Regions from separate parts of the Thioclava sp. NG1 genome, predicted to be linked through region 3. Evidence: riboswitches for the same ligand, from Rfam matches in the RefSeq annotation. Region 3 holds a riboswitch; each other region holds the start of a gene.
What was found. A riboswitch is a leader RNA that binds a small molecule or an ion and turns the genes downstream of it on or off. The one in region 3 is predicted to bind thiamine pyrophosphate.

Region 1 (7,271 bases), on a different contig from region 3:
CATGCGCCGGAACTTGAGGAGAAAAGCTCTTTCGTCGGCACCTGGCTGAACCTTCTGCGTCCGGGCTACGAGCGCGTCACCGACCTGCCCGAGGATCAGCAGGTGCTGGCGCTCGAGCGTGAGGCCGTGAAAGTCAGCCTCGAGAACCTGATGACTTTCCCCTTCGTGCGCGAAGCGCTCGACGCCGATCGGATGACGCTGCACGGGCTGCGCCACGACATCGGCGAGGGTACGCTCGAGCAATACGTCTCCGGCTCGGATCGGTTCGAGAAGCTCTGAGGCTTTGCAAATTCGTTGACCCCCTTCGCGAGGCCGATTGCTCCGCCTTGGGGAAAACCAATTGGCATTCACGGGCTGTTAAGCTTGATGGGCGAGGCTGCGGGTACCCCGCCCACGCCAACGAGCTTTGACCCGACATGTCACCTGCATCCCGACCGCATTCCCAGCATCGTCTCGTCTCCCTGCGGCTGCCGCTCGATATGATCGATCGCATTGCGGCGGAGGCGCGCGCGTTCGGCCTGCCTCCGGCAGAGCTGATCCGGCGCGTCCTGCAGGAGGGGCTGCCGGAGGAGCCAACATCCGCCCTCCCCACCACGAAAGAGCCGCTGCCGGAAATGGCGGCGGTGCAAGCGGCGCTGGATCAGGCGCGCGATTGGTTCGATCTGCAACATCGGCTGCGGGATGCGGGCTTCGTGCTGCGGCTTGCGGGCGGGGGCGCGCTGGGTCTGCATGCCTGGCCGACGAACCGCTTCCTGTTGCTGCTCGACGAGATCGGCCCGAGCCTGACGGAGTTGGTGCTGCGCTTCGCCGCGCCGTTTCCGGGGGACGATGGCGGCCGCACCAAGATCGTCGGCGCGAGGTCTGGGCAGGGCGCGGCGGAAACGGTGACGGCACAGGCCGCCGCCGCCGAGTATGCCGCGGCGCAGGCGGCGGGGGCGCAAGCCGTGCAGGAGGAGAAGGCGTCCAAGGCGGCCGAAAAGACCGGCGGTGCAGAGACAGAGCCGCCCGAGGCGGCCAAGGCCGAACCGCCCGCGCGCGGGTTCCTGCGCCTGTCGCCAGCGTTGCTCGCGAAACTGCGGGCTGCGGCGAACCCGCGAAACGCAGCCTGATCGCGCGCGGAGGCCTTTGCGTTAGGCTGACCTAGCGCAGCACCTTGTCGGTGGGCCAACTCAGCGTGGTCTCGGTGCGGATCGTCTTGGTCTCGTCCGCGCCCAGATCGAAGCGCCATGCGAGCACGCCGCGGCGATGGTCGTAATCGGTCTCGCTCGCGGGCGGGGTCGCCTTGGTAGTGATTTTCAGGTCTTCCTGTTCGGAATAGGGTACCCGGTCGATCACCCGCATCGGCCAGCCTTTGTCCGTCAGGTTCTTCACCTCGATCTCGACGACTTCGCGGCGCTCGTTCGACTTGGAAATGAAGCCGCTGTCGCCCTCCATCGTGTCGGGCATGCGGCGGTCCACGCGAATGCCCTCGATCGGCCCGAAGCCCAGCGTCAGGTCATCCCCTGCCGCCACCATCGGCAGATGCGACTGGCCGACCAGCGCGCCATCGGCATAGAGGTTCGCGGGGCCGGGCAACAGGATCTCGCCGGTCCCGTTCTTGCCCTCGGCCACGCGATAGGCCTGGGGATCGGTCAGCGGGGCGGCTTCGGCGAAGACCTCCATCGGGAGGGTCTTGGAATCGAGGCTCAGGCGGAGATCGTCGACCCCGTCGCGCAGATCGACCGCGCTCGGGTAATGGTAGGTCACCGTTTCGCCCTGCATCTGAAGATCGGCGCGGTCGCTGATCGCTGCTTCCGCCATCGGCGCGGCGGCGCCATCCGATGCCGCGAGGGAGCGCTTCATCGGCACCGGTGCGGGCGGCGCATCCGGGTCGCCGATGTGCGCGAGGCGCGGATAGACTTCGCCCGGCTCTGCGCGCCCGCCGGGGCGAGCGGTCGAGAGCGTCAGGTCGACGTTACGCCAGTCCTCGCCGGTGGCCTGATGGACCGAGACGAAGCGCTCCATATCCACCGCGCCCTTGTCTCGGTCGAGCCGCAGATCATAGGAGGGCTGCCACCCGGCATTGTTAACGTAAGAGGTGATCGTCAGCGTGCCCGAGCCCTGCACCTTCGCGCTGAGCATCTCTCGATCTTTCGCCGGGTTCAGCAGCGCATCGAGCGCCGCTCGCGCCTGCTTCACCGCCTCTTTCGCGGGGTCGAGCGCGGCTTCCGCGCGGCGCGCTTCCGCTTCGGCGGCGATTGCGCGTTCGGTGGCCGAGAGAATCTGATCCTCCACCATCTGCGCCAGCGCGCGCAGCTGTTCGGGCGCGGTGACCTGCGAGTCGGTGTTCTTGAGATATGTGATCTGGTCGCGCGCGGCCTGCGCCTTGGCGCGGATCACGGCCACCGCGTCTTCCTTTTCCGCAAGGGCTTCCTTTGCAGAGGCCAGCCGGTCACGCGCAGCCTTCACCGCTGCGCTTTCGGTTCCGCTGGTCGCCGGCGCGCGCCCTGAGATCAGGCTCACCGCGCCGATCTGCACACCGTCACCCGACACCCGCAGCGTCGAGATGTCGGTGCCTTCGGGAAACCCCGGAACCAGCAGGTCATGGCTGCCCTCGGGCGCCTTCACCTCCACCTGCCGCACCACCTGCGCGCCCTGCGGAAAGAGCGTCACGGCCGTGATCTTGCCCGGTGCCTCGATCGTGTCGGCCAAGGCGGGCAGGGCGGTCGCGGCCATAAGGGCCGCCGTCAGGGTGATGCGCATCGGTTCCTCCCACATCCGTTCCGGATCGAGCCTGCGTCGGCCTGCGCGCAGTTGCAAGCCATTGAAATCCGGCGCGGGTCGTCACTGGCGGGAACTCGCCAGAGCGTTCGTGCTAGGCGTCGGGGGGCTACGACTGCTTGCCCTTGCGTCCGAAGTCCCGCGCGCATAGGTTGCGCCCTACCTCGGGGTGCCGGATGATCCGGCTGAGATGCGAGCCACGCGAACCCGTTGAACCTGAACCGGTTAAGACCGGCGGAGGGAAGGTAGCCGGATAGTCCGGCCCCACTCCGCCCGGCAAGCCCAAGGAGTGAGGCATGAAAACCCACCTGATGCTTGCGGGAGCCCTGAGCCTGATCGCCACGATGGCGGCGGCCGAGGACAAGCCCGTGCTCACCGTCTATGCGCCTGATTATTTCACGAGCGAATGGGGCCCCGGTCCCGCGATCGAGAAGGGGTTCGAGGCGACCTGCGATTGCGATCTGAAATTCGTGTCGGGCGATGTGCTGCCGCGCATCCTGCTCGAAGGCGACAAGACCTCCGCCGATGTCGCGATCGGTCTGAACACCGACGTGACCGCGAAGGCGCGCGCCACGGGCCTGTTCGCCCCGCATAACGAGGACACGTCCGACCTGACCATGCCGGTCAAATGGGACGATCCGATCTTCCTGCCTTTCGACTGGTCTGAACTGGCCTTCGTCTATGACAAGACCAAGCTGAAGAACCCGCCCACGAGCTTCCAGGATTTGCTGGATGCGCCCGACGACGCCTACAAGATCGTCATCGAAGATCCGCGCAGTTCGGTCGCGGGTCTGTCGTTGTTGCTCTGGGTGAAGGACATCTATGGCGACAAGGCCGAAGAGGCCTGGACGAAAATCGCGCCCAAGGTGCTGACCGTGACGCCGGGCTGGTCGGAGGCCTACGGCATGTTCACCGATGGCGAGGCGGATATGGTACTGAGCTATGTCACCTCGCCCGCCTATCACATCATGGCCGAGGACGACGACTCCAAGGCCGCCGCGATCTTCCCCGAGGGGCATTACTTCACCCCCGAACTGGTCGCGCAGCTCAAGACCTCGAAGCATCCCGAGCTGGCGCAGAAATTCATGGATTACGTGCTGAGCCCCGATTTCCAAGGCATGATCGCGACGGCGAACTGGTCCTTCCCGGCGAAACTGCCCCACGATCAGCTGCCTGAGGTGTTCCAGAAACTCCCGATGCCCGACAAGACGCTCTACCTGGGTGAGGCCGAGGCCGAGAAATTGCGCGGTCCGGCGCTGGAAGAATGGCAACGCGCCTTCTCCAGATAAGAGGCACGCCCATCTGGGCGGTGCTGGCGGGTGCGGCTTTGGCCGCGCTTGTCCTTGGCACTTTGGCGGCAGTCGCGCTCCGGGCAGGCGGGCTGACCGGCTTGCGCGAAACCGATCTCGCCGCGATCCGCTTCACGCTCTGGCAGGCGGCGGCCTCGGCGCTGATCTCCTGCGCGCTGGCGGTGCCGGTCGCCCGTGCGCTGCATCGCCGCCGCTTCGCCGGGCGCGGACTGCTGATTTCGCTCCTGGGGGCTCCCTTCATCCTGCCGGTGATCGTCGCGGTCTTCGGGCTGATCGCGGTCTTCGGGCGGCGCGGGCTGGTCAATGCGGCCCTCGCCCCGCTCGGCATCGATCCGATTTCGATCTACGGCGCGCAGGGCGTCATCGTGGCCCATGTTTTCTTCAACCTGCCGCTTGCGACCCGGATGATCCTGCACGGCTGGGAGGCGATCCCGGCCGAGCGGTTTCGCCTTGCTGCGACCCTCGGCTTCGGCCCTGCGGAGGTCACGCGTCACCTCGAACGTCCGATGCTGCGCAGCGTGCTGCCCGGGGCGTTCCTTGCGATCTTCCTCGTCTGCCTGACGTCCTTCGCGGTGGCCCTGACCCTTGGCGGCGGGCCGCGCGCGACCACGGTGGAGCTGGCGATCTATCAGGCCTTCCGCTTCGATTTCGACATGGGCCGCGCGGCGAGCCTTGCGCTGGTGCAGGTCGCGATCTCGGTCGCAGCGCTGCTGATCGCGGCGCGCGCCACCCTGCCGTCGAGTTTCGGCGCGGGGCATGACCGCCGCGCCGCGCCGATCCCGCAGCTGTCCGGCGGGATAGGGCGTGCGCTCTTCGACGCGCTCGCGATCGGGCTCGCAAGCGCCTTCCTGCTGCTTCCCATCGGCACCGTTTTCGCCCGGGGCATTCCGGCGGTGGCCAACCTGCCCGAGATGGTCTGGCCCGCGACGCTGACCTCTTTGGTGATCGCGCTGCTCTCCACGGTTGTGACGCTCGCCATCGCCCTGCCGCTCGCACTGGTGGCGACCCGGCAGCGCTGGGCGGAGATCGCGGCGATGCTGCCGATGACAGCGTCGAGCCTCGTGATGGGCACCGGCGCCTTCCTGATCGCGCGGCCCTTCGTGAACCCGACGAGCCTCGCGCTGCCAATGGTGCTGCTGACCAACGCCGCGCTTTCGGTGCCTTTCGCGACCCGCATCCTGATGCCCGAGATCCGCACGCTGCAGGCCGATTACGACCGGCTCGCCGCCTCGCTCGGGCTGCGCGGCATTGCCCGGCTTCGTCTGCTGACGGTTCCGCGCCTTGCCCGGCCGCTGGGGTTCTCGGCGGGGCTGGCCGCGGCCTTCTCTATGGGCGATCTGGGCGTCATCACGCTGTTCTCGGATGGCCAGACCCGCACCCTTCCGCTGGCGCTTTTCCAGCTCATGGGGTCTTATCGCATGGATCAGGCGGCGGGCACTGCAAGCCTGTTGCTGATCCTCACTTTCGCGCTCTTCTGGGCGCTCGACCGCGCGGGGCATTATGCTGACCCTCGATAAGCTTCTGATCGAACAGGGCGATTTCCGCCTCGAAGCCGATTTCACGATCCCGGCCGGCGCGCGGGTCGCGCTGATTGGCCCCTCGGGGGCGGGCAAGTCGACGCTGCTCTCGGTACTTGCGGGGTTTCTTGGTCCGACCCGGGGGCGGGTGCTCTGGTGCGGCGAGGACATCACCGAGGCGCCGCCCGGCGAGCGTCCGCTCTCGATCCTGTTTCAGGATCAGAACCTCTTCCCGCATCTGCGGCTGGAGACCAACCTCGCGCTTGGCCTGAACCCGAAAGGCAAGATCGACGCAACCGACCGCGCCCGGATCGAGACCGCGTTGGCGCGTGTGGGCCTTGAGGGGATGGAGAGGCGCAAACCCGGCGCACTGTCGGGCGGGCAGCAAAGCCGCGCAGGCCTGGCGCGGACGTTGCTCCGTGGCCGCCCGATCCTGCTGCTCGACGAGCCCTTTGCGGCGCTGGGGCCCGCGCTGAAATCCGAGATGCTGGCGCTGGTGGCCGAGATCGCCCGCGAGCAGGGCACGACGGTGCTGATGGTCAGCCACGATCCCGAGGATGCGCGTGCGCTTTGCCCGCAGACGGTTCTGGTGGCCGAGGGCCGCGCCCATGCGCCGCAAGAGACCGGACCGCTTCTCGACGATCCGCCGCCCGCGCTACGGGACTATCTAGGAGAGTAGGGGCTCTGCCCCTCTTCGCTGGCGCGAATTCACCCGGGGATATTTGAACAAGCCCGAAACGGTCTGCGCTTCGGGCTTGCTGGAAATATCCCGGGGGGGCCGGGGGCAGCGCCCCCGGCCTTGGGGTCAGTAGATCACGACCGAGCGGATCGACTCGCCCGCATGCATCAGATCGAAGGCCTTGTTGATGTCTTCGAGCGGCATAGTGTGGGTGATCATCGAGTCGATCTCGATCTTGTCGTTCATGTACCACTCGACAAATTTCGGCACATCGGTGCGGCCCTTGGCGCCGCCGAAAGCGGTGCCTTTCCAGGTCCGGCCCGTGACGAGCTGGAACGGGCGGGTGGAGATTTCCGCGCCCGCGGGTGCGACGCCGATGATGACCGAAACGCCCCAGCCGCGATGCGAGCACTCGAGCGCGTCGCGCATGACCTTCACGTTGCCGGTTGCGTCGAAGGAGTAATCCACGCCGCCGATCTGGTCGCGCTCGGTCTTGGTCAGGTTGATGATTTCCTGCGTGACCGAGTGGCCGAGCTTCGAGGGATTCACGAAATGGGTCATGCCGAACTTGCGCGCCATGTCCTCTTTCGCGTCGTTCAGATCGACGCCGATGATCATATCGGCACCCGCCATGCGCAGGCCCTGGATCACGTTCAGACCGATCCCGCCGAGGCCAAAGACGGCAGCGGTCGAGCCGATCTCGACGCCTGCAGTGTTGATCACCGCGCCGATGCCGGTGGTGACGCCGCAGCCGATATAGCAAATCTTGTCGAACGGCGCATCGTCGCGGACCTTGGCGAGCGCGATCTCGGGCATCACGGTGTGGTTCGCGAAGGTCGAGCAGCCCATGTAGTGATAGATCGGCGTGCCATCGAGCATCTTGAAGCGCGTCGTGCCGTCCGGCATCAGGCCCTGACCTTGCGTGTTGCGGATCGCGGTGCAGAGGTTCGTCTTGCCCGACAGGCAGGACGGGCATTCGCGACATTCCGGCGTGTAGAGCGGGAT
Region 2 (7,271 bases), on a different contig from region 3:
GTCCCGTGCGTGTTGCGCGTCGCGATGCGCGGTGCGTCAAGCCAGAGCTCTTCCTGCGCCGTGACCAGCAGATCCGGGCTTTGGTCGCCTTGCAGATGACCGCCCTTCAGCAGCACCGCACGCGGCCCGAGCTCGCGCAGCGCATGGGCCTGATCGCGCATCTCGTCGAAGCGCGTCGCCTCGGCGCAGCCCAGCAGATCGGCGGCCTCGGGCAGGTTCGGCGTGATCAGATCGGCCCGGGGCAGCAGGCTGTGCAGCGCGGTCACCGCCGCCTCTGCCAGCAGCCGATCGCCGCCTTTCGCGACCATCACCGGATCGAGCACTACCGGACAGTCGAGCCCGGTCAGCCTCTCGGCCACAGTCTCGATGATCGCGGCATCGCCCAGCATTCCGATCTTGATCGCGTCGGTACGAACGTCTTCGCGCAGCGATGCCAACTGAGTTGCGATCAGCGCCGTGTCGCACAGGCTCACCGCCTGCACGCCGCGCGTGTTCTGGGCGGTCAGCGCGGTAATCACGCTCATCGCGTAGCCACCATTGGCGGAGATGGCCTTGATATCGGCCTGAATGCCCGCCCCGCCCGATGGGTCGGAACCCGCGATAGTGAGAATATTGGGGATCATGTGTCGCTCCATGCGTTGCGCAGGGTTCGGGTGGCGCGCGTCATGTCGGGGGCACGCGAGATGGCAGAAATCACCGCGAGACCGGCACCGCCCGCCGCGCGGATTGCGGGCGCGTCAGTGGCAGTGATCCCGCCGATCGCGAGGCAGGGAAGATCGGTGCGCGAGACGATCCGGGCAAAGCCCACATGGCCGATCGGGGCGGCATGGTCGGGCTTCGAGCCGGTCGCATGGATCGGACCGACGCCGAGATAATCGATGCCGGGAGGAACGGCGGCGATCTGCGCCTCGGTCTCGATCGAGAGGCCTAGGAGCATGTCGGGCCCGATCCGGCGGCGGATCGCGGCGGGGTCGCCATCGCTCTGGCCGATATGCAGCCCTGCGGCCCCAATCTCGATGGCCACCGCGACCCTATCGTTCACGATCAGCGGCACGTCATAGGGGGCAAGCGCTTCGACCAGCGTCCGGGCCAGCGCGGCGAATTCTGCATCGGGGAGCACCTTGTCGCGCAGCTGCACCCAGCCTGCACCGCCCCGTGCCGCGGCCACGGCTTGCGCGAGCACCGGCTGCGGGGCGGCCGGGTCGGTGACGAAACAGATGGACGGGATCATCATGCGGATTCGATCCGAGCTCCGGTGCTCAGCGCCTCGGCGTCGATCGCATAGAGCGCATCGAGGAACGCGACCTGAAAACTTCCCGGGCCTAAGGCACTCGCCCCGGCGCTCTCCCCGGCGAGCCCGAAATAAGCCAGCGCCGCGACGACCGCCTCGAAGCGAGGCTGTCCTGCGAGAAACGCAGCCACCAGACCAGTCAGCGAACAGCCCAGAGCGGTCACGCGCGGCATCATCGCATGGCCATTGGCGACCCGCGCAGCGCGCTCCCCATCCGTCACAAAATCGACCGCGCCGGTCACCGCAACCACGGCCCCGCTCATCCGGGCCAAGGCCCGCGCGGCGCCTTCCGCGGTCTCGACACTCTCAGTGGAATCCGCCCCTTTCCCCGCGCCAGCCGCGCCAGCCTCGCCCGCAAGCGCAAGGATCTCCGACGCGTTGCCGCGGATTGCCGTCGGGCGCAGTTCCACGAGCCGCGCACCGAGCGCACGCCGATAATCCGTCGCGCCGACAGCGACAGGGTCTAGCACCCACGGGGTTCCCTGCGCGCTCGCGACCTTGGCCGCCGCCGCCATCGCCTCCGCCCAGGGCGGCGACACCGTGCCGATATTGATGCTGAGCGCCTGCGCGAGTCCGGCGAACTCGGCCGCCTCCTCGCGCGCATGCACCATCGCGGGCGAGGCGCCGGAGGCGAGCAGAACATTCGCCATCACGTTCATCGCGACGTAATTGGTGATGTTGTGAACGAGCGGCGCGGTCTGCCGCATCGCCGCGAGATATTGTCCGGGATCTTCCATCGCTCTCTCCTTGGCTGCGGGCATCAGGAGAAGTGCGAGGGGGCAAAGGCGGGAACGCGCCTGACCGTCTCACGCGCCTCCCTCCGCCGGCATTATCCGGTTCAGGTTCTAAGGGTTCGTCTCAGCCCGGTTGCCCGAGCGCCCCTGTCGCTTCGCTCCGAGAGGTGACAGCCTTCGCGCCGCCCGTCAAGCCGGGTCAGACGAGGCGCCCACAGCTTCGCCGCGATCAGCATCCAGCGCATATCCGTGAACGGCGGAACGGTTCTGGTCGCCGTCATATGGCAGGCCGGAAAGAGCGAAGATACGGGCGTCGTTTTCGGATCCGCTTTCCCATCCGAAAGCTGCTCGGTGCAGCCCCGTCTGCCTGATGCCCGCAAAGCAGAATGGAACAAAGGCCCCTTGCATCCGTTGGGGAACCATATCCCCCACCGCTCCGTCCCAGCATTATTGAGCGAGGTTTTTTAGCATGAGACGTCTAGACACGCATTCCGGAACGGCCCTGACCGGCCTCGTTACCGCCCTTGTCCTCTGCGCGAGCGCAGCCTACCCGGGCTCTTCGGACCAGCAGACCCTCTTCACATCCAAGCAGGCATCGTCAGGCCACGACGTGTACAAGAAGCACTGCGCCGATTGTCATGGCAGCGATCTGATGGGGGATGCAGGCCCGGCACTGGCGGGCAAGAAATTCGCCGACAGCCTCGACTACAGCGGCATGACCGGCAAGCAACTATACGACTTCATCGCGAAGCACATGCCCAAGGATGACCCGGGCGAGCTGACCGACAAGCAGTATCTCCAGACATTCGCCTATCTGCTTTGCAAGAACGGTTTCAAACCCGGGGACAGCGCGATCGACCAGAAAGCGATCGATGCGATGGACCTGCAGCCGTTACCGGACTCGTCGCAGTCATCCTGCGACTGACCCGACCGCCGCGGCTGATCATTTCAAGAGAGGAGGACCGAACATGGCACATTTGCCACCATTCACCGCGACCTCGCGAGGCGCCGTCCGACCTCTGATCCTGTCCGTATGCGTGGCGGCCCTGCCGGCACTTGCGCACGCGAAGCAGAGTGACGAGATCCAGGGCACGAGCGACACGAACCGCGCCCAGATGAAGGAGCTTCCCGCTTCGGCGAATGTCGCTGTCGACGACAACGCGATGCGATCCGCCAAGGACAACAAGTCCGATTGGTTGCTGCATGGCCGGAGCTACAGCAACCAGCGCTATTCGCCACTCGACCAGATCACGACGGACAATATCGACAAGCTGCACCCGGTTGCCTTGGTGCAGACCGGAAAGGTCGCCAGCTTCGAGACCACGCCGATCGTCGTCGATGGCGTGATGTATATCTCGACACCGATGGTCGATAACGAGATGACGGTCATGGCCGTCGATGCCGCAACCGGCGAGACGTATTGGAGCACGACCTATGACGTCTCGCAGGTCAAGACCTGCTGCGGCCCGGTGAACCGGGGCGTGGCCGTGGGTTACGGTAAGGTCTACATTGCGACGCTCGACGCCAATCTTCTCGCGCTCGACGCCAAGACAGGCAAAAAGGTGTGGAAGACCAATCTCGCAGACCCGCAAGCGGGGTTCTCGGAAACGATGGCGCCGCAAATCTATGACGGCAAGGTGATCGTCGGCAGTTCCGGCGGCGAATGGCCGATCCGCGGCTTCGTCGCCGCGATCGATGCGAAGTCGGGCGAGGAGGTGTGGCGCTGGCACGCGACGGATCCCGACACGTTCGAAGGCGACTCGTGGAAGTCCGGTGGCGGCATGGTCTGGACGACCCCCGCAATCGATCCGGAGCGAAACATGGTGATCTTCAGCACCGGCAATCCGAACCCCGACCTCGACGGCTCTAGCCGCAAAGGCGACAACCTCTATACCGACTCGATCGTCGCGCTCGATGCCGATACCGGCAAGCGCAAATGGCACTATCAGGAGGTCAAGCACGACGTCTGGGATTACGACGCCGTCAGCAATGTCGTGCTCTTCGACGCCAAGGACTCCAACGGCAAGGTCGTTCCCGCTGCGGGCGAGGCCGGCAAGGTCGGCTGGCTCTATGTGGTGAACCGCGAAACCGGCGATCTGATCCGCAAGTCGGACCCGCTCGTGAAGATGTCGGACAACATGTTCACGCCGCCGACCAAGGACGGGGTTAAGATTCTGCCGGGCGCCAATGGCGGCGCGGAATGGTCGCCGCCGGCCTACTCGCCGGAGACCAACCTGTTCTACGTCATGGAAATGAACCAGTTGATGAACTTCACGACCGATGGCGAAACGACGACGCTGCCGGGTACGCTTCGGCTGGGCAGTACGTTCAAGAACGTCAAGGGCGACGAGGCGATGCAGACCGGCGTGCTCGACGCGGTGAACGTCAACACCGGCAAGGTCGAGTGGAGCTACGACGCGCCGCAGCCGATGATCGGCGGCGTTCTCGCCACGGCCGGGAACTTGGTCTTCACCGGCGAGGGCAACGGCATGTTCGACGCCTTCAATGCGAAATCGGGTGAGAAGCTCTGGAGCTTCAATCTTGGTGCCGGCGTCAACGCACCGCCGATCACCTATCAAGTCGACGGCGAGCAATATGTCGCGGTCGCAGCCGGCGGCAACTTCCAGCTCGGCTTCCCGCGCGGCGATGTCGTGGCGATCTTCAAGCTCGACTGATCCGCCACGAAAACACGTTCAACCTCAAATTCAGGGCCGCGACGCATCCGTCGCGGCCCTTTATGCAGAGAAAGTTTCCGGCGCGCCCCCTGAACGGCTATCTCGCCCCCGCGGCCGACGAAAGTCGCGCGGCAGGAGCGTCGCGATCACCCGGGTAGGCGCACCGCGGGCTCGGGCCGCCCAGCGACTCCGGCGGGGGCGCAATAGACCCGGCCCTGCGCGGCATCGGGTTCCTCGATCCCTTCCTTCGCCGTGGTGACAAAAAGCGTCTTGAACTCCGGCCCGCCGAAAGCCGGACAGGAACTGTGCCGTCCGCCGACTTCGATCGCCCGGTCGAACCGCCCGTCGGGCAGGTAGCGCGCGACCCGCCCCGATCCCCATTGCGCACTCCAGAGCGCGCCCTCGGCATCCGTCAGCCCGCCGTCGGGGTTCAGCCCATCCGCGCTCAGATCGACGAAAATCTCCGGCGCGCCCTCTGGCCAGCCTTGCGCATCCAGCGCGACCGTCATGATCTTCCCTTTCGGCGTGTCGGAGAAATAGGCGCGCCTTCCATCGGGGGCGAAACAGATCGAATTGGGGATCGAGATTTCGGGGAAAAGCCGCTCCACCGTGCCCTCGAAATAGCGATAGATCGCACCTGCGCCGGTCTCCGCGTTTCTGCCCATCGTGGAGGCCCAGAATCCCCCCATCGGATCCGCGCGGCCATCGTTGCAGCGGGTGTCGTCGCGGTCGGCCTCGATCGCGACGAGCGGCTCATGCGCACCCGAGGCAATGTCGAAACGGCGCAGCCCGGTTTCGGTGGAGATCACCAGCGTGTCGGCATCGACCCAACCCGCTGCAGAGGCCATCTGCCCAATGTTCCATTCGCGGGGCCCGCTCGCGTCGCGGCTGAGCAGCCGCCCTGCGAGGATGTCGAACCAGAACAGCTGGCCGCGTTCGGGATGCCAGAGCGCGCCCTCGCCGAGAAAGCAGTTGCGGTCGTCGTAAATCTCGTAGCTCATGCCGTGCAGACCTCGTCATAGCGGGCGACCAGCGCGCGGGCCTTTCCGGCTACGGTATCCACGCTGTCGCCGGGTTTGTAGAGCGACGAGCCGATGCCGTAGCCCGCAGCGCCGGCCTTATGCCACTCGCCCATGTTCTCGGCGGAGACGCCGCCCACCGCGAAGAGCGGCACTTCGGGCGGCAGCACCGCGCGCATTGCGCGCAAGCCCACGGGGCCGATCAGCTCGCCCGGGAACAGCTTGAGCCCGTCCGCCCCTGCGGCGAGCGCCGCGAAGGCCTCGGTCGGGGTCATCACGCCGGGAAAGCTCTGCAGACCGGCGGCTTTGGAAGCGGCAATCACGTCGGTGTTGCAATTGGGCGAGACGATCAGCTTCGCGCCGGTCGCGGCGACAGCTCCGACCTGGTCCGTGGTCAGCACCGTCCCCGCCCCGATCAGCGCGTCCGAGCCGAAGCGCCCCACCATCGCGGCGATGCTGTCGAGCGGGTCGGGGGAGTTCAACGGCACCTCGATCCGGGTGACGCCCTCGGCGATCAACGCCTCGCAGACGGGGATGGCTTCGGCGGGAGTGATCCCGCGCAGGATGGCGATGATGGGTCGGCTCATGTTTCGGCTCCGATGGTCTGGCGCGCGGCATAGAGCCCCGCGAGGGTCACGTCTTCGGCGTCTTGGCAGGTCGCATCAATGCCGCGACCTGCCAGCGCCCGGGTATAGAGCGGGCTGAGAACGGGGCTTCCGATCAATGCGACGGGCTGACCCTGCCAGAGATCGCGCGCGGCGGCCAGTTCCCAGCCGATCAACAGCCCCGAGAGGCGGCAGGCGGCGGTTTCGGGCGATTGCGCGCCCAGAAGCGCCCCGGCCCGCAGCGCGAACAGCGCCCCATAGGCGCCCGCCGGATCGGCCTGCGCCTCGGCCACCGCCGCGTCGAACGCTGCCATGTCCTGACACCCCTTACCGATCGTGTGGCGCAGCACGGAGCGATGGGCGAGCAGGTCGTAGATCTCGCCGGTCATACAGCTGCGGAACCGCTCGATCCGACCCGCGCGCAGGGCCACCCATTTCGTATGGGTGCCCGGCAGGCAGATAGTGCCCTCGAAGCCGGGATTGCGCAGCAGGAAGCCAGCGATCTGGGTCTCCTCGCCGCGCATCACGTCGGGCGGGCTGTCCTGCCGCAGGCCGCAGGCGATATAGACCGGGCGCGCGGCGTGATCGGGCACCCGCACGAGGCGCGGCTGGGCGGCGCAGGGCACCGGCGCATAGGGCGCCTCGGCCCAGCCCTGACGCGAGCCGACCATGCCACAGGTCACGACCGGAGCCGCGCCCCAGCCTGCAACGGCCTCTTCCAACACCGGTCCGAACTCGGCGGGGGCGAGCTTGCCCATCCCCTGCTCTGAGCTCCGTCGGTCGAGCACTTCGCGCCCGCGCATCGCCCAGACACGCAGGTGCGTCGTGCCCCAATCGGCGGCGATCCAGTCGGGAGCCGCGTCACTCATAGTCTTTCTCCTTCAATCAGGTGGATGCGCTCGGGGAAGGTCCAGGGCAGTGTGAGCCCCTGCCCCATCAGCGCTTGC
Region 3 (7,271 bases):
CGGTCGCGCGCTCTCGATCGTCCGCGCACAGGGTGCGCAACTTGAGCAGCCGCGCGCGCTCGGCCCGTCTGAACCGCGCCACGTCGCGGGCGGTCTCGGGATCGACGGGGTGACCGTCGACCAGCAGATGGGCGAAGCAGGCGGGGCTGCCTCCGGCGCTGTCCTCTTCCATCGTCAAGCCATCCCTGCGTGCTGCGCCCTCGATAGTCGGACCCGCGCGCCGGATTTTCAAGCACGCCTCGCGGCGACCGCGCCGGAAGGGCACCGTTCAGACCTGCTGACCACTGGCGACGGGCTTCAATTATTCGTGTTCGGCGTTTTTCCGACAGGCACCCTTTCGCGATTTCGGTCATAAGGCGTTCGCGAAGGCGATATCGGGACATTCGGCGAAGGATCGTCGGCACCTCGTTCGCCTCAAAGTGACCCCCCTTACGAGTTCTCGGTGGCGCGATAGATCGCCGTCAACAAATCCCGACGTGTTGGATTGGCACCGGAAACAGGCGCTGTCGACGCGCGTGGGGACGTACAGGAACGCAGCTCCCATGCCGGCAAAGATGACCGGAATATCCTCTCAACGGGCTGAATTTTCAGCGAAAGGGCTTTTGATGAAAGGCGGATATTTGCTGGCGGCGACGGCTTTGACGTCGCTTGTCGTGACCGCGGCCCATGCGCGGGACCTCAGCGAGCGCATCCGGCTGGCGGGCCGTGCGACGGTCTCCTACGGGCTGGTGCAGGACCGTCCCGCGGCGCCCGGCGCCTCTTCGCTGGGAATCGCCGCGAATTCCACTACGGTGACCGGCTCCAACAGCATGCTGCTTCTCTTGGGTCTCGGAGCGGTGGGGCTGGCCGCGGCTGCGGGGGCGGGCGGCGGAGGTTCCTCGGGTTCTTCGGGCGCGAGCGACACACAGCCGCCATCGCCGGGCATTGCGCCGCGTCTTGGGACCGGCGGCAGCGTCAGCAGCTTCGAGACCAAGGAATATTACGCGAGCGGCGGTCTCGCTCAGACCGAGGCGGCGTATCGTTATGCTGAAGGGGCCTACGGGTTCGGCACACTCGTGTCGGTCTACGACACCGGGGCGGATGTGACCCATCCCGATCTCGCCGACAATATCGATGGTGCCCTCTCCTACAGCTATTTCGACAACAGTTCCGATGTCGCCGACACGGACGGGCACGGCACGCACGTGGCCGGGATCATCGCCGGTGTGCAGAACGGGCAGGGGATCGAGGGGATCGCCTGGGGGTCCAACTTGATGATCCTGAAAGGCGTCGGAGGCTCGGTTCGCGCGGGCAGCTATGCGGATGCGATCACGCGGTCGGTCAAGGCCGGGGCCGCCTCGATGAACAACAGCTGGTCCTATGTGGACAGCACGGACAAGACGCTTACGATCGACCAGTTTTCGAGCGCCGACCAGATCCGTCTGCAGCTCGGGTCGGCCACGATCGACGCGCTCGATGCAGCCGCGAAAGCGGGCATGGTCAGCGTGTTCGCTGCGGGTAACGACGGCGGCGCCAATCCCAGCGTGATGGCCGGCCTGCCGGAATACTTCCCGGAAATGGACGGCTCGATCCTCGGCGTCGTGGCCGTCGACAGCAACCATCAGATCGCGAGCTTTTCCAACCGCTGCGGCGAGGCGATGAATTACTGCCTCGCGGCGCCGGGCGTGAACATCCTCTCGACCTATCCGAGCGATCTCGGCGGCGATTACGCCTACATGAGCGGGACTTCCATGGCGACGCCCTATGTCACCGGCGCGGTCGCGGTGCTCAAGAGCGAATTCCCCGAGCTGACAGGTCAGCAAATCGTGCAGATCCTCGAGACCAGCGCGACCGATCTCGGCGCGGTCGGAATCGACCCGGTTTATGGCTGGGGAGAGCTCAATCTGCGGCAGGCACAGGCACCTGCCGGGACGCTGAAGGTCGAGACGACCAGCTCTCTCGACGGCCCCTCCGTGCCCGCCGCCCTAAGCGCGATCAACGCAAGCCGCGGCGTGGCCGGGGCGCTGCGCGCGACGCTCTCCAACCAGCGAATGATCGTCACCGATGCCTTTGATCGGGGCTATCATGTGCCGACCAGCAGCTTCGTGGCGGATTACGCGGATGCCAGCGCCGCCCGAGCCGCGACGGAAGCCTTCGCGATGGGACGGACGGATGCGATCAATCTGAGCGCGGGCACCGGCACCTTGTCACTGTCGCGCGGCGACGGTTCCGCGATTGCCGGAACAGGCTGGGTCGACAGCGCCGCGATGGCCGCGCCATACCTGAAATCTTTCGATGCCACATCCGCGCTGCATTACGAAATCGGCCTCGGCGACGGGCTGTCGGCGTCGATTTCGCAGGCAGGCGGCGGGGCTGGAGATATCACCTCGCATTACATCGCCGGCTCGCTCAGTGCCCGGTTTGGCGTTGGCAAGCTCTCGATGACCGTCGGCAGCCTGCATGAAGACGGCGGCTTCCTGGGAACCTCGGTGGGCGGCGCGTTCGGTGGCGGCCTGTCCAGCGATACCCGCTTCGTTCAGCTCGGCATGAACGTCGCCCTCGGTGACGGCACCTCTCTCGCGTTCACCGCGGCCAATGGCAGTTCGAACTTCTCCGGAGACGGTTTGCTTCGCTCCGGCAGCGGGCTGCACTCGAACGCCTATGCCTTGGGCCTGACAAAGCGAGGGTTTCTGTCCGGCGATGATCGTGTCTCCATCGGGATTTCGACGCCGATCTCGCTTGCCTCGGGCAAGATGACGATGAGCGTGCCGACCGCCGTCGGGGCCGCCGTCGGAAACACGCGCTCCGACAAGGTGGTGATGACGGCCTCCTCGGTGAATATCGAAAGCGCAGCACCCGAGCCCGACCTTCAGTTCGGCTATTCGCGCACGGCCGGGATCGGTCGTCTCGGCGCGGGGCTTGTCTACGAACCCGGGCAGCGTTCCGCGATGGGGGTTTCGCTGGGATGGACGGCGCGCTTTTGAACCGCTGACGCCGGGCGCGCCGATCACGACCGCCGGAAGTCGCGCGGACGCGCCTTGCCAGGTTCGAACTTGGCTCCTACAACAGGATCACGCAGGGGAGTCCCGCTTAGGGGACTGAGAGGCTGACAGGGTGAAAACCCGGTGACGCGACCCTTTGAACCTGACCCAGTTGATACTGGCGTAGGAAGCTAGGCGCGCAGACCGGGAAGAGTCTTTCTATCGTTGCGGGCCATGACAAAAGGCCGTTCGGCCTTTGGTTTCCCAAGCGTCTCTCAATTGGTGTCCTCTGAGATCGAATGCTTGAGGAGCACCGAAACGATGAACATTCCCAACCCCACGATCACCACCGGTCCGCTGCCGGCGTCGCGCAAGATCTACGTCGAGGGCGCTTTGCATGAAGGTCTGCGCGTGCCGATGCGCGAGATCGCCATGCACCCCACTGCCGGGGAAGCACCGCTGCCGGTCTATGACAGTTCGGGCCCTTACACCGACCCCGAGGTCACGACCGATATCAATGCCGGTCTCGCGCCGCTGCGCCGGGCATGGATCGAGGCGCGCGGCGATGTCGAGAGATATACCGGGCGCGATGTCCGACCCGAGGATAACGGCTTTGCCGAAGGGGCGCGGCTGACGCCGGAATTCCCGGTCAGGCGGCAACCGATGCGGGCCAAGGGCGACCGCGCGGTGACGCAGCTGGCCTATGCCCGCGCAGGCATCATCACGCCCGAGATGGAGTTCGTCGCGATCCGCGAGAACCAGCTGCGCGAGGCCGTGGGACCGCGCGACGGGCAGGACTGGGGCGCGAACCTGCCCGATTACGTGACGCCGGATTTCGTGCGCGACGAGATCGCCGCAGGCCGCGCGATCATCCCGGCCAATATCAACCACCCGGAAGCCGAGCCGATGATCATCGGGCGCAATTTCCTCGTGAAGATCAACGCCAACATGGGCAACTCGGCCGTCACCTCCTCGATGGAGGAAGAGGTCGACAAGTTGGTCTGGGCGATCCGCTGGGGCGCCGACACCGTGATGGACCTCTCGACCGGGCGCAACATCCACAACACCCGCGAATGGATCATCCGAAACAGCCCCGTGCCGATCGGGACCGTGCCGATCTATCAGGCGCTGGAGAAGGTGAACGGGATCGCCGAGGACCTGACATGGGAGGTCTTCCGCGACACGCTGATCGAACAGGCCGAGCAGGGCGTCGACTACTTCACGATCCATGCAGGGGTGCGTCTGCACATGGTGCCAATGACGGTGGAGCGCGTGACCGGGATCGTCAGCCGGGGCGGCTCGATCATGGCGAAATGGTGCCTGCATCACCACAAGGAGAGCTTCCTCTACGAGCATTTCGAAGAGATCTGCGACATCTGCCGCCGCTACGACGTCTCGTTCAGCCTCGGCGACGGGCTGCGGCCGGGCTCGATCGCGGATGCCAATGACGCTGCGCAATTTGCTGAGCTGGAGACGCTGGGCGAACTGACGAAGATCGCCTGGGCGAAGGACTGTCAGGTGATGATCGAGGGGCCCGGTCATGTGGCCATGCACAAGATCAAGGAGAACATGGACAAGCAGCTGGAGTGCTGCCACGAAGCGCCGTTCTACACGCTCGGTCCGCTGACCACGGATATCGCGCCGGGTTACGACCACATCACCTCGGGGATCGGGGCGGCGATGATCGGTTGGTTCGGCTGCGCGATGCTGTGCTACGTCACGCCGAAGGAACATCTGGGCCTGCCCGACCGCGACGACGTGAAGACTGGCGTGATCACCTACAAGATCGCCGCCCATGCCGCCGATCTGGCCAAGGGGCTGCCCGGCGCGCAGCGGCGCGACGATGCGTTGAGCCGTGCGCGTTTCGAGTTCCGCTGGGAAGACCAGTTCAACCTCTCGCTCGACCCCGATACCGCCCGCGAATTCCACGACGAGACGATGCCGAAAGAGGCCCACAAGGTCGCGCATTTCTGCTCCATGTGCGGGCCCAAATTCTGCTCGATGCGGATTTCGCACGACATCCGCGCCGAGGCGCAGAAAGAGGGGATGGAGAGCATGGCCGCCAAGTTCCGCGAAGGCGGGGAGCTTTATGTGCCCCTCAAGGGGTCGGGCGAATGATCACCATCGCAGGCGGCGGCCTCGCGGGGCTGTCCTCGGCGCTCGAACTGGCGCGCGCCGGGGCTGCGGTGCGGGTCTTCGAGGCGGCAGAGGAGATCGGGGCGGGCAGCGTGTCACGCTATGCGGGCGGGATGCTGGCGCCGTGGTGCGAAGCCGAAAGCGCCGAAGAGGCAGTGGTCACGCTGGGCGCGCGCGCGGCAGACTGGTGGGCCGAGATCACGCCGGTCACGCGGCGCGGCACGCTGGTCCTCGCCCCTCCGCGCGACAGTGCGGAACTGACGCGCTTCGCCCGCCGCACCTCCGGCCATCGCACGCTCGATCAGGCGGCGATCACAGAGATGGAGCCGTCCCTCGCGGGGCGGTTCGCACGCGGGCTGTATTTCGCGGAGGAGGCGCATCTCGACCCGCGCCGCGCGCTGCGCGATCTGGCGCGGGCCGCGCGTGACGCCGGGGTCGAGATCGTGTTGGGAACCACGGCCCCCGCGCAGGTGGATCTCGATTGCACCGGCTTTGCCGCCGACCTGCCTGACCTGCGCCCGGTGCGCGGCGAGATGGCCATCCTGCACTGCCCGGAGGTCGAGATCACCCGCACCTTGCGCCTGCTGCACCCGCGCATCCCGCTCTATCTCGTGCCGGGCGGGCAGGGCGTCTACATGATCGGCGCGACGATGATCGAAAGCGCCGCGACGCGCCCGATCACGCTGCGCTCGCTGACCGAAATGCTCAGCGCCGCTTTCACGCTGCATCCCGGCTTTGCCGAGGCGAGCGTGATCGAGACCGGGGCAGGGCTGCGCCCGGCCTATCCCGACAACCTGCCCCGCCTCGAGAGGCACGGCGGGACGCTTCATCTCAACGGGCTTTATCGCCACGGCTTCCTGCTTGCGCCTGCGATGGCGGCCCGTGTCACGCAACATTTCTTTCCGGAGGGCTCCGATGCAGCTCATCGTCAACGCGAAACCGCATGAGATTGCCGCGCAGGACCTCGCAGCCGCGCTGGCAGAGCTGGGCTTTGCCAATCCCGCCATCGCCACCGCGCTGAACGGAGAGTTCGTGCCCCGGGCCAACCGCGCGGCGACGCGGCTCACCGAAGGCGACCGGCTCGAAGTGCTCGCACCGATGCAGGGGGGCTGAGATGAAACTCTATGACACCGAACTCACCTCGGCGCTGCTTCTGGGCACGGCGCAATATCCCTCGCCCGCGATCTTGTGCGAGGCGATCCGCGCCAGCGGCTGCGAGGTCATCACCGTAAGCCTGCGCCGCGAGGCCACGGACGGCGCGGGCACGCAGTTCTGGGACATGCTGCGCGAGACCGGGATGCGGGTGCTGCCCAACACCGCGGGTTGCCATTCCGCGCAGGAGGCCGTCACCACCGCGCGGATGGCGCGCGAGGTCTTCGGCACCGATTGGATCAAGCTGGAGGTGATCGGCCATGCCGACACGCTGCAACCCGATGTCTTCGCGCTCGTCGAGGCGGCGGGGGCCCTCGCGCGCGATGGCTTCAAGGTCTTTCCCTACACGACCGACGATCTGGTCGTCGGCGAGCGGTTGCTGGAGGCCGGGTGCGAGGTGCTGATGCCATGGGGCGCGCCGATCGGCTCGGGGCAGGGGCTGCGCAACCCCGATGCGCTGCGCGCGATGCGGGCGCATTTCCCGACCGTGCCGCTGATCGTCGATGCGGGGGTCGGGCGGCCCTCGGATGCGGCGCAGGCAATGGAGCAGGGGATGGACGGGGTGCTTTTGAACACCGCTGTGGCGAAAGCCGGCGACCCGGTCGGCATGGCACGCGCGATGGCGCTGGCGGTGCGGGCGGGTCGTGCGGGGCATCTTGCCGATCCGATGGAGCGGCGCGACATGGCCGTGCCCTCGACCCCGGTTCTGGGGCTGGCGGAGTTGATGTGATGGAGCGGTTCTACCTGATCACCTCGAATGTCGCGCAGCTGGAGCGTCTGGTGCCGCAGGGCGTCCGGCTGGTGCAGCTGCGGCTCAAGGACGTCCCGCCCGCCGAGACCCGCCGCCAGATTGTGCGGGCGCGGGATATCTGCGCCGTGCATGGTGCGCAGCTGGTGGTAAACGACTACTGGCAGGAGGCGCTCGACCTGCGCTGCAGCTTCGTCCATCTCGGGCAAGAGGACATGGACACGGCGGACTTGCCCGCGCTGCGCCGCGCCGGGATACGCTTTGGCCTGTCGACC

Region 1: it holds a riboswitch for thiamine pyrophosphate, as region 3 does, so the genes downstream of both, thiB (thiamine ABC transporter substrate binding subunit) here and thiC (phosphomethylpyrimidine synthase ThiC) in region 3, are expected to answer to the same signal.
Region 2: it holds a riboswitch for thiamine pyrophosphate, as region 3 does, so the genes downstream of both, thiM (hydroxyethylthiazole kinase) here and thiC (phosphomethylpyrimidine synthase ThiC) in region 3, are expected to answer to the same signal.

What each region holds. Positions count from the first base shown of each region.
Region 1 covers NZ_QFBB01000010.1:113,261-120,531, forward strand. Annotated here, with positions in the region: gene DEM26_RS16800 (carbonic anhydrase) at 1-279, shown strand, start outside; gene DEM26_RS16805 (hypothetical protein) at 417-1,109, shown strand; gene DEM26_RS16810 (DUF4139 domain-containing protein) at 1,141-2,742, opposite strand; TPP riboswitch at 2,916-3,020, shown strand; gene thiB (thiamine ABC transporter substrate binding subunit) at 3,057-4,049, shown strand; gene DEM26_RS16820 (thiamine/thiamine pyrophosphate ABC transporter permease ThiP) at 4,025-5,587, shown strand; gene DEM26_RS16825 (thiamine ABC transporter ATP-binding protein) at 5,571-6,266, shown strand; gene DEM26_RS16830 (S-(hydroxymethyl)glutathione dehydrogenase/class III alcohol dehydrogenase) at 6,393-7,271, opposite strand, start outside.
Region 2 covers NZ_QFBB01000002.1:81,474-88,744, reverse strand. Annotated here, with positions in the region: gene thiD (bifunctional hydroxymethylpyrimidine kinase/phosphomethylpyrimidine kinase) at 1-623, opposite strand, end outside; gene thiE (thiamine phosphate synthase) at 620-1,231, opposite strand; gene thiM (hydroxyethylthiazole kinase) at 1,231-2,028, opposite strand; TPP riboswitch at 2,090-2,184, opposite strand; gene DEM26_RS03485 (c-type cytochrome) at 2,495-2,950, shown strand; gene DEM26_RS03480 (pyrroloquinoline quinone-dependent dehydrogenase) at 2,994-4,700, shown strand; gene DEM26_RS03475 (SMP-30/gluconolactonase/LRE family protein) at 4,847-5,701, opposite strand; gene DEM26_RS03470 (2-dehydro-3-deoxy-6-phosphogalactonate aldolase) at 5,698-6,306, opposite strand; gene DEM26_RS03465 (2-dehydro-3-deoxygalactonokinase) at 6,303-7,193, opposite strand; gene DEM26_RS03460 (alpha-galactosidase) at 7,190-7,271, opposite strand, start outside.
Region 3 covers NZ_QFBB01000006.1:20,200-27,470, reverse strand. Annotated here, with positions in the region: gene DEM26_RS12515 (5-formyltetrahydrofolate cyclo-ligase) at 1-172, opposite strand, end outside; gene DEM26_RS12510 (S8 family peptidase) at 606-2,963, shown strand; TPP riboswitch at 3,047-3,167, shown strand; gene thiC (phosphomethylpyrimidine synthase ThiC) at 3,282-5,078, shown strand; gene DEM26_RS12500 (FAD-dependent oxidoreductase) at 5,075-6,043, shown strand; gene thiS (sulfur carrier protein ThiS) at 6,012-6,209, shown strand; gene DEM26_RS12490 (thiazole synthase) at 6,211-6,978, shown strand; gene DEM26_RS12485 (thiamine phosphate synthase) at 6,978-7,271, shown strand, end outside.